2 regions of the Streptomyces sp. NPDC048612 genome follow, and region 2 is predicted to be linked to the other one. Evidence: riboswitches for the same ligand, from Rfam matches in the RefSeq annotation. Region 2 holds a riboswitch; the other holds the start of a gene.
The links. A riboswitch is a leader RNA that binds a small molecule or an ion and turns the genes downstream of it on or off. The one in region 2 is predicted to bind glycine.

Region 1: linked by a shared signal. The riboswitch ahead of gcvT (glycine cleavage system aminomethyltransferase GcvT) and the one ahead of gcvP (aminomethyl-transferring glycine dehydrogenase) in region 2 are both predicted to bind glycine.

The regions. Positions count from the first base shown of each region.
Region 1 is NZ_JBICVV010000016.1:92,735-97,274, reverse strand. Features, by position in the region: gene glyA (serine hydroxymethyltransferase) at 1-822, opposite strand, end outside; gene gcvH (glycine cleavage system protein GcvH) at 950-1,327, opposite strand; gene gcvT (glycine cleavage system aminomethyltransferase GcvT) at 1,470-2,651, opposite strand; glycine riboswitch at 2,798-2,893, opposite strand; gene ACGFN2_RS23470 (AAA family ATPase) at 3,154-3,840, shown strand; gene ACGFN2_RS23465 (enhanced serine sensitivity protein SseB) at 3,930-4,540, shown strand, end outside.
Region 2 is NZ_JBICVV010000003.1:563,125-567,664, reverse strand. Features, by position in the region: gene ACGFN2_RS08630 (MerR family transcriptional regulator) at 1-156, shown strand, start outside; gene ACGFN2_RS08625 (DNA polymerase IV) at 224-1,687, shown strand; gene ACGFN2_RS08620 (PRC-barrel domain-containing protein) at 1,597-1,980, opposite strand; glycine riboswitch at 2,095-2,191, shown strand; gene gcvP (aminomethyl-transferring glycine dehydrogenase) at 2,380-4,540, shown strand, end outside.

The sequences.
Region 1 (4,540 bases), on a different contig from region 2:
GAAGGAGACGGCCTTGGCGGCGATGACGTGCTCCAGCGGGCCGCCCTGCTGGCCGGGGAAGACCGCGGAGTTGATCTTCTTGGCCAGCTCCTGGGTGGACAGGATCACACCGCCGCGGGGACCGCCGAGGGTCTTGTGGGTGGTGGTGGTGACCACGTGGGCGTGCGGCACGGGGGAGGGGTGCAGACCCGCCGCGACCAGGCCGGCGAAGTGCGCCATGTCGACCATGAGGTAGGCACCCACCTCGTCGGCGATCCGGCGGAAGGCGGCGAAGTCGAGCTGGCGCGGGTAGGCGGACCAGCCGGCCACGATCAGCTTGGGACGGTGCTCCTTGGCGAGGCGCTCGACCTCCTCCATGTCGACCAGGTTCGACTTCTCGTCGACGTGGTAGGGCACCACGTTGTAGAGCTTGCCGGAGAAGTTGATCTTCATGCCGTGGGTGAGGTGGCCGCCGTGGGCGAGGTTGAGGCCCAGGATGGTGTCGCCCGGCTTGATGAGGGCGAACATGGCGGCGGCGTTGGCCTGCGCACCGGAGTGCGGCTGGACGTTCGCGGCCTCGGCGCCGAAGAGCGCCTTGATGCGGTCGATGGCGATCTGCTCGACCACGTCGACGTGCTCACAGCCGCCGTAGTAGCGGCGGCCGGGGTAGCCCTCGGCGTACTTGTTGGTGAGGACGGAGCCCTGGGCCTCCATGACGGCGACGGGGGCGAAGTTCTCCGACGCGATCATTTCGAGGGTGGACTGCTGGCGGTGGAGCTCGGCGTCGACGGCGGCGGCGACGTCGGGGTCGAGCTCATGGAGGGAGCTGTTCAGAAGCGACATGAGATCTTCCTGGGGAGTCAGGCGGTGCGCGGGGCCCCCGGACGGGGTCCGGGGGGCTTCCGCACGGGCGGTGGCGGGTCGGAGGTCCCCCGTCCGGGCGACGCCGGGAGCGGGGGCGAGCCGGGGCTCAGCTCTGGATGAAGGCGGCGTACTCGTCGGCCGAGAGCAGGTCGCCCGGCTCGCCGCTGATCTTCACCTTGAACAGCCAACCGCCCTCGAACGGGGCGGAGTTCACCAGCGAGGGGTCGGCGACGACGTCCTCGTTGATCGCGGTGATCTCACCGTCGACGGGCGAGTAGAGGTCGCTGACCGACTTCGTCGACTCCAGCTCGCCGCAGGTCTCGCCCGCCGCGACCGTGGAACCGACCTCAGGGAGCTGGACGAACACGACGTCGCCGAGCGCGTTGGCCGCGTGCTCGGTGATGCCGACCGTCGAGGCGCCGTCCTCGGCGCCCGACAGCCACTCGTGCTCCTTGCTGTAGCGCAGCTGCTGGGGGTTGCTCATGGCTCGATTCTCCTGTACGCGAGGGTGTGATCGTGAAGGGGGGCACTCCCCCGGCTACCGCTGGGGGACCCCCCACCCGGAGCGGGTCCGGGGCAGGTCCGGGGGTGGCGGGACACGGGGTGCGCGCCGCCGCCGGTGGCCGCTACTTCTGCCGCTTGTAGAACGGCAGAGCGGTGACCTCGTACGGCTCATGGCTTCCACGGATGTCCACACAGACACCCTCGGTGCCCGGCGTGGCGTACGCCGCGTCGACATAGGCGATGGCGACGGGCTTGCCGAGCGTGGGGGACGGGGCCCCGGAGGTGACCTCGCCGATGACCGTGCCGTCGGCCGTGACGACCGGGTATCCGGCGCGCGGCACCCGGCGGCCCTCGGCGATCAGTCCGACCAGCTTGCGCGGCGGCTGGGTCTCCGCGCGCTCGGCGGCCGTGGCCAGCGCCGCGCGGCCCACGAAGTTACCGCCGTTGGAGGTCTTCTCGAACTTCACGACCCGGCCCAGGCCCGCGTCGAACGGCGTGGTCGCGGTGGTCAGCTCGTGCCCGTACAGCGGCATGCCCGCCTCCAGGCGCAGGGTGTCCCGGCAGGACAGCCCGCAGGGCACCAGCCCGGCGTCCTTGCCCGCCGCGGTCAGCGCCTCCCAGAGGGCGACCGCGTCGGCCGGCCGGACGAACAGCTCGAAGCCGTCCTCGCCGGTGTAGCCGGTACGGGCGATCAGCGCCTCGACGCCGGCGACGGTGCCGGGCAGGCCCGCGTAGTACTTCAGGCCGTCCAGGTCGGCGTCGGTGACCTGCTTGAGGATGCCGGGGGACTCCGGGCCCTGCACCGCGAGCAGCGCGTAGGCGTCCCGGTCGTCGCGGATCGCGGCGTCGAAGCCGCCCGCCCGCGCGGTCAGCGCGTCCAGCACCACCTGGGCGTTGGAGGCGTTGGCGACGACCATGTACTCCTGCTCGGCGAGCCGGTAGACGATCAGGTCGTCGAGGATGCCGCCGGCCTCCTCGCAGATCATGGTGTAGCGGGCGCGGCCCGTCTTGACGCCGCCGATGTTGCCGACCAGCGCGTAGTCGAGGAGATCGGCGGCCTGCGGGCCGGTGACGGTGATCTCGCCCATGTGGGAGAGGTCGAAGAGGCCGGCGCGGGTGCGGACGGCGACATGTTCGTCGCGCTCGCTGCTGTAGCGCAGCGGCATGTCCCAGCCGGCGAAGTCGGTCATGGTCGCGCCGAGCGCGCGATGGGTGGCATCGAGAGCGGTGGTGCGGCGCGCAGCGTCTCCGGCAAGGGTGGTGGTGGGAGACGGGCGGGAGGTACGACGGGGGGCATCAGTCATGGTTCTGGGCTCCCAGGCAGGGGTGACAAGACGTTCTCCCCATCTGTCATCGGAACCTGAGAGGTTCACCGGGATACCGCGAACGGACCCGGTTTGCACCTTGGGTGGAGCCGGCCCTCGGGCTGCGGCTCGCTTTTCAGATCTGCCTCGCCCGCGCGGTATAGGGGCCTGAGAGATTCAAGGGAGGACTTGCTCCTTCGGCGCCCCGCCATCACGGCCGGGGACTCTCCCGCGCAGGTTACAAGCGGCCGGTATGCAGTTGGCGGTGCACGGGTGAGCTGTGATGTGCACGTGGCGGCCACATCATTACACGGGAACGCCGGATAAAGGAGCCCCAGCCGCCGTACCGTCCACGACATGGGCGGATCGCACAATCACCTTGATGGGCATTACCTTTTCTTGACACTCTGCGGGTAGGGGACGGAACCAAACCGGACCAGAACGGGCGGGGAGGGCGATCACGGTGCACAGTGAAGCGGCATTCGGGGCGACTTCAGGGGTCGTGCCCCCGGGCGCCGCGCCGGCGGCGCCGTCCGCCGCCAGGACCCGGGCCGGCCGTGCGTCGCGGTCCGTCCTCCGGCCGGGGCGCGGCGCAGCCGTCGTGGACCTGCGGGGCGAGGCGCGGGCCCCGGGCGCCGCCGAGCTGCGGTTCCCGGCCGGCGACCTGGTGGTGGTCTCCGGACTGCCGGGCAGCGGCAAGAGCACCTTCATGCACCGCGTCGTACCGCCCCTGGACGGGCGCGGCGCCGAGGTGTACCGCATCGACTCGCAGGACGTCCGCGAGCGCTGGGAGCGCGGCAGGCTGCGCCGGCTGCCGTACGGCCTCTACCGCCCGCTGGTGCGGGCCGCCCACTATCTGACTCTGGGCCGCGCGCTGCGCTCCGGTCACAGCGTGGTGGTGCACGACTGCGGAACGCTGGCGTGGGTGCGCCGCTGGATCGCCCGCGCGGCGCTGCGCGGCGGCCGCGGGGCGCATCTGGTGCTGCTCGACGTGGCACCCGAGGTGGCGCTCTCCGGCCAGGAGTCACGGGGGCGCGGGGTGTCCGGGTACGCCTTCGCACGCCACCGCGGGGCGGTGGGCCGGCTGGTCGGCGCCGCGGAGTCGGCCCGGCTGCCGGAGGGCTTCCGCTCGGCCGTCCTCCTCGACCGGCCCGCGGCGGGCGCCCTGGAGACGCTGACCTTCCACTAGTCGCCGGACACCGCCCCCGCACGCCACGGCGCGCGTCTTCTCGTTTAGGGTCTTTGGCCAGATGGCGCGGTTTGGAACGGGTGGGACACATGACATTTCCGGAGCAGGGGATACCGCAGCTGGCATGGCCGGCGAACGAGCTCGAAGAGGTGCTGTCCGCTTCGGTCGGACACCCGGGCGCCGGGGGCCGGATCGTCGAGGTCCTCGGCCGTAGCCGGCTGTGGGTGCCGCTGCCCGAAGGCGGCGGCCCGGAGAGCGCGGGCCCGGGCGCAGCCGGCCTCGACCTGCCCACCGTCGAGCTCGACGGCGCGCCCTACGTCCCGGTCTACAGCTCCGAGCAGGAGTTCCTGCGGGTGATCGGCTCGCACATGTCCTTCACCGTCGCCCCGGCACGGGAGTTCGCCCGCGGGCTGCCGCCGCAGCTCGGTATCGCGGTCAACCCCGACGGCACGGTCGGCGTCCCGCTGCCGCCGCCCGCGGTGGCCGAGCTGTGCCGGGACCGGCATGTGGGTCACCACGACATCGAGGGGCTGCCGAGCGGCGGCCGGGTGCGGCTCTTCGAGCCGGACTGGCAGGACGAGCCGGTGGACTTCCTGGCCGCGGCCGGACTGGAGTTCTCCGGCGCCGGAATTGTCCTGAGTGCCCGGCGTGCCCTGGCAAGCGTCGAGGGCGACACGCCCGCGCTGTTCGTCGGTGTTCA
Region 2 (4,540 bases):
GGTCAGGGCGTCTTCGGGATCGCCGTCGGGGTGGTCTGGCGGGACGTGGAGGGCGCGCTGTCACAGCTCCACGGGGAGCGCGTCGACACGGGCGAGACGCTGATCGGGAAGAACCCGCAGGACGAGCTGGCGCGGCGGCGTCACCGCGCGGGCTGAGTCCCCGGGCGGAGCGCGCGGCCCGGCATCGGGCCGATTGTCAGTGGCATGGGGCAGCATCGGAGATGTGAGACCCGCGCCGACGATCCTGCATCTGGACATGGATGCGTTCTTCGCGGCCGCCGAGCAGGCGGCCAAACCGAGCCTGCGCGGAAAGCCGGTGGTGGTCGGCGGGGTCGGCGGCCGCGGTGTGGTCTCCACGGCCTCGTACGAGGCGCGGGTCTTCGGGGTCCGGTCCGCGATGCCGACGGCCCAGGCGCGTCGGCTGTGCCCCAACGCCGCCTATCTCAGTCCTCGCTTCACCCTGTACCGCCAGGTGAGTGAGGCGGTGATGGAGCTGCTGCACACGCTGTCGCCGTTGGTGGAGCCGCTGAGCCTGGACGAGGCGTTCGTCGATCTGGAGGCGGGCGGGGTGCCGGCCGAAGGGGCGGCCGTACGGGCCGTGGGGGAGCAACTGCGGCGGGACATCCGGTCCGCGACGGGGCTGACCGGCTCGGTGGGGCTGGCCGGGGCGAAGATGCTGGCGAAGATCGCCTCCGAGGCGGCCAAGCCGGACGGCCTGGTGGTGATCGAGCCGGGCACGGAACGGGAGCTGCTGGGCCCGATGACGGTGCGGACGCTGCCCGGGGTGGGGCCCGCGACGGCCGAGACGCTGCGCCGGGCCGGGATTCATACCGTCCAGGAGACCGCGGAGGCCGGTGAGGCGGAGCTGGTGCGGCTGCTGGGCAGGGCGCACGGCGCGGGGCTGTATGGGATGGCGCTGGGGCAGGACGACCGGCCGGTGGTGGCCGAGCGGGACGCCAAGTCGATCTCCGTCGAGGACACCTTCGAGGTGGACCTGACCGACCGGACGCGGGTGCGGAGCGAGGTGCTGCGGCTGGCGGACCGGTGCGTCCAGCGACTGCGGGCGGCCGGGCGTTCCGGGCGGACGGTGGTCATCAAGGTGCGCAACTACGACTTCTCGACGCTGACCCGTTCCGAGACGCTCCGCGGGCCCACCGACGATCCGGCGGTGATACGGGAGGCTGCTGTGCGCCTGCTGGAGACGGTGGACACCACCGGCGGGGTGCGGCTGCTGGGCGTGGGGGTCAGCGGGCTGGCGGACTTCACGCAGGAGGATCTGTTCGCCCAGCTCGCGACGGAGCGGGAGGCGGCGGAGTCGGCCGCGGCGGCCGCTGCCGCGGCGGCGGAGCGGGCTGCCGGGGGCGTGGAGCGGCGGGAGGCCGAGGAGGAGCCGCCGCGGCGCTGGCATCCGGGGCTGGACGTGGTGCACGAGGAGTACGGCGCCGGCTGGGTGCAGGGGAGCGGGGTGGGGAGGGTGACCGTCCGCTTCGAAACGCCATGGTCCGCACCGGGGAGGGTGCGGACCTTCGCTGTCGAGGACCCGGCGCTGCGGCCGGGGGAGCCCCTGCCGCTGGTGGGCGGGGCGCCGGCGGATGGTCAGTCGTCCGAGCCGGCGATCTTGCCGAAGTTGGTGTCGCCGGAGCCCGGCACCGGATCGGAGGTCGGGGAAGAAGTATCCAGGCGATAGTGGTGATAGAGCTGAAGTTCCTGCTCAGGGGAGAGATGACGGCCCACGCCGAAGTCCGGGGCGTCCTTGATCAGTTTGCGGTCGTAAGGAATGTGCAGTCCCTCTTCGGCCATTTTGCTGGGTTCCAGGGGGACGAACGCATCCCGGCTGAAGAGTCCGGTGCGTACGGCCGCCCACTCCGGTTCCCCCGTCGCATCGTCGAGGTAGACCTCGTCGATGGTCCCTATTTTCGCGCCGTTACGGTCGAATGCTTTGCGGCCGATCAGGCTTCGGGGATCGATATCGGTTTGCACGGCCCCTCCAATTGGTCGCAACTGCCCTGTGACAACTACCAAACGGCACATTTCATGCCCCGGCCACTCGAAGGAGCCTTCGAGAGCCACGCTGGTAGGCTGGCGATTGGCCGCAGACCCCGTGCGGGAGAGTCCTTGTCGTTCGCGACCAGGGCGCCGAAGGAGCAACTCCTCCCCGGAATCTCTCAGGCACCCGTACCGCATGGACGAGGTCACTCTGGAAAGCAGGGCGGGCCACGGAAGGCACAGCGCCGGGACCCCTCCTCACCGACGGTGAAAGCCGGGCCGCTCCTGGGCGGGCCGGTGAAGCTCTCAGGTTAGATGACAGAGGGGGAGGCCGTCCGGGCACCCGCGCCGTGGTGCCCCTCGTAGGTCGCACCGACCAGGAGGCCCCCGCAGATGACCACCAATCGCATCTCCTTGACCGAGCTGGAAAGCGGCACCCCCTTCGAGCGCCGGCACATCGGTCCCGACCAGGCGGCGCAGGCGAAGATGCTCGCGCACATCGGCTTCGGGTCGCTGGACGAGCTCACCGCCACCGCCGTGCCCGATGTGATCAAGAGCGCCGAGGCGCTCGGCCTGCCGCAGGCCCGTACCGAGGCCGAGGTGCTCAAGGAGCTCCAGGGCCTGGCGGACCGCAACCAGGTCCTCGCTTCCATGATCGGTCTCGGCTACTACGGCACGTTCACCCCGCCGGTGATCCTGCGCAACGTCATGGAGAACCCGGCCTGGTACACGGCGTACACGCCCTACCAGCCGGAGATCTCGCAGGGCCGCCTCGAGGCGCTGCTGAACTTCCAGACCATGGTCGCCGACCTGACCGGACTGCCCACCTCCGGCTCCTCGCTGCTGGACGAGGGCACCGCCGCCGCCGAGGCGATGGCGCTCTCCCGCCGTGTCGGCAAGGTCAAGCAGGGCGTCTTCCTGGTCGACGCCGACTGTCTGCCGCAGACCGTCGCCGTGATCGAGACCCGTGCGGAGCCCACCGGCGTCGAGGTCGTGGTCGCGGACCTGTCCGACGGCATCCCGGCCGAGATCGCCGAGCGCGGTGTGTTCGGTGTGCTGCTCCAGTACCCGGGCGCCTCCGGTGCGGTGCGCGACCCCCGCGCCCTCATCGAGCAGGCCCACGAGCTGGGCGCGATCGTCACCGTCGCCGCCGACCTGCTCGCCCTGACGCTGCTCACCTCACCCGGTGAGCTGGGCGCGGACATCGCCGTCGGCACCACCCAGCGCTTCGGTGTCCCGATGGGCTTCGGCGGACCGCACGCCGGCTTCATGGCCGTCCGTGACCAGTTCGCCCGCAGCCTCCCCGGACGTCTGGTGGGCGTCTCCGTCGACGCCGACGGCAACAAGGCCTACCGGCTGGCGCTGCAGACCCGTGAGCAGCACATCCGCCGGGAGAAGGCCACCAGCAACATCTGCACCGCGCAGGTGCTGCTCGCCGTCATGGCCGGGATGTACGCGGTCTACCACGGGCCCGAGGGCCTGCGGACCATCGCCCGGCGCACCCACCGCTACGCCGCGGTCCTCGCCGAGGGCCTGCGGGCCGGCGGGGTGGAGATCGTGCACGACGCGTACTTCGACACCCTGACCGCGCGGGTGCCCGGCCGGGCCGCCGACGTCGTCGCCGCCGCCCGCGAGGCCGGTGTCAACCTCCGGCAGGTCGACGCGGACCTGGTGGGCATCGCCTGTGACGAGACCACCGGGCGGGCGCAGCTGGCCGGTGTCTGGAGCGCCTTCGGGGTGCAGGGCGACGTCGAGCAGCTGGACGCGGCCGCGGCCGAGGCGCTGCCGCAGGGGCTGCTGCGCCACGACGACTACCTCGCGCACCCGGTCTTCCACGAGTACCGCTCCGAGACGGCGATGCTGCGCTACCTGCGCACCCTCGCCGACAAGGACTACGCGCTGGACCGCGGCATGATCCCGCTCGGCTCCTGCACGATGAAGCTGAACGCCACCACCGAGATGGAGCCGGTCACCTGGCCCGCGTTCGGCCAGCTGCACCCGTTCGCGCCGGCCGGCCAGGCCGAGGGCTACCTCACGCTCATCCAGGAGCTGGAGGAGCGGCTGGCCACGGTCACCGGCTACGACAAGGTCTCCATCCAGCCGAACGCCGGGTCGCAGGGCGAGCTGGCCGGCCTGCTGGCCGTGCGCGCCTACCACCGTGCCAACGGCGACGAGCAGCGCACGGTCTGCCTGATCCCGTCCTCGGCGCACGGCACCAACGCCGCCAGCGCCGTGATGGCCGGGATGAAGGTCGTCGTCGTCAAGACCGGTGAGGACGGCGAGGTCGACACCGACGACCTGCACGCCAAGATCGAGAAGCACCGTGACGAACTCGCGGTCCTGATGGTGACCTACCCCTCCACCCACGGGGTGTTCGAGGAGCACATCACCCAGATCTGCGCGGCGGTGCACGAGGCCGGCGGTCAGGTCTACGTCGACGGCGCCAATCTCAACGCGCTGGTCGGGCTCGCCGAGCCCGGCAAGTTCGGCGGCGACGTCTCGCACCTGAACCTGCACAAGACGTTCTGCATCCCGCACGGCGGCGGTGGCCCCG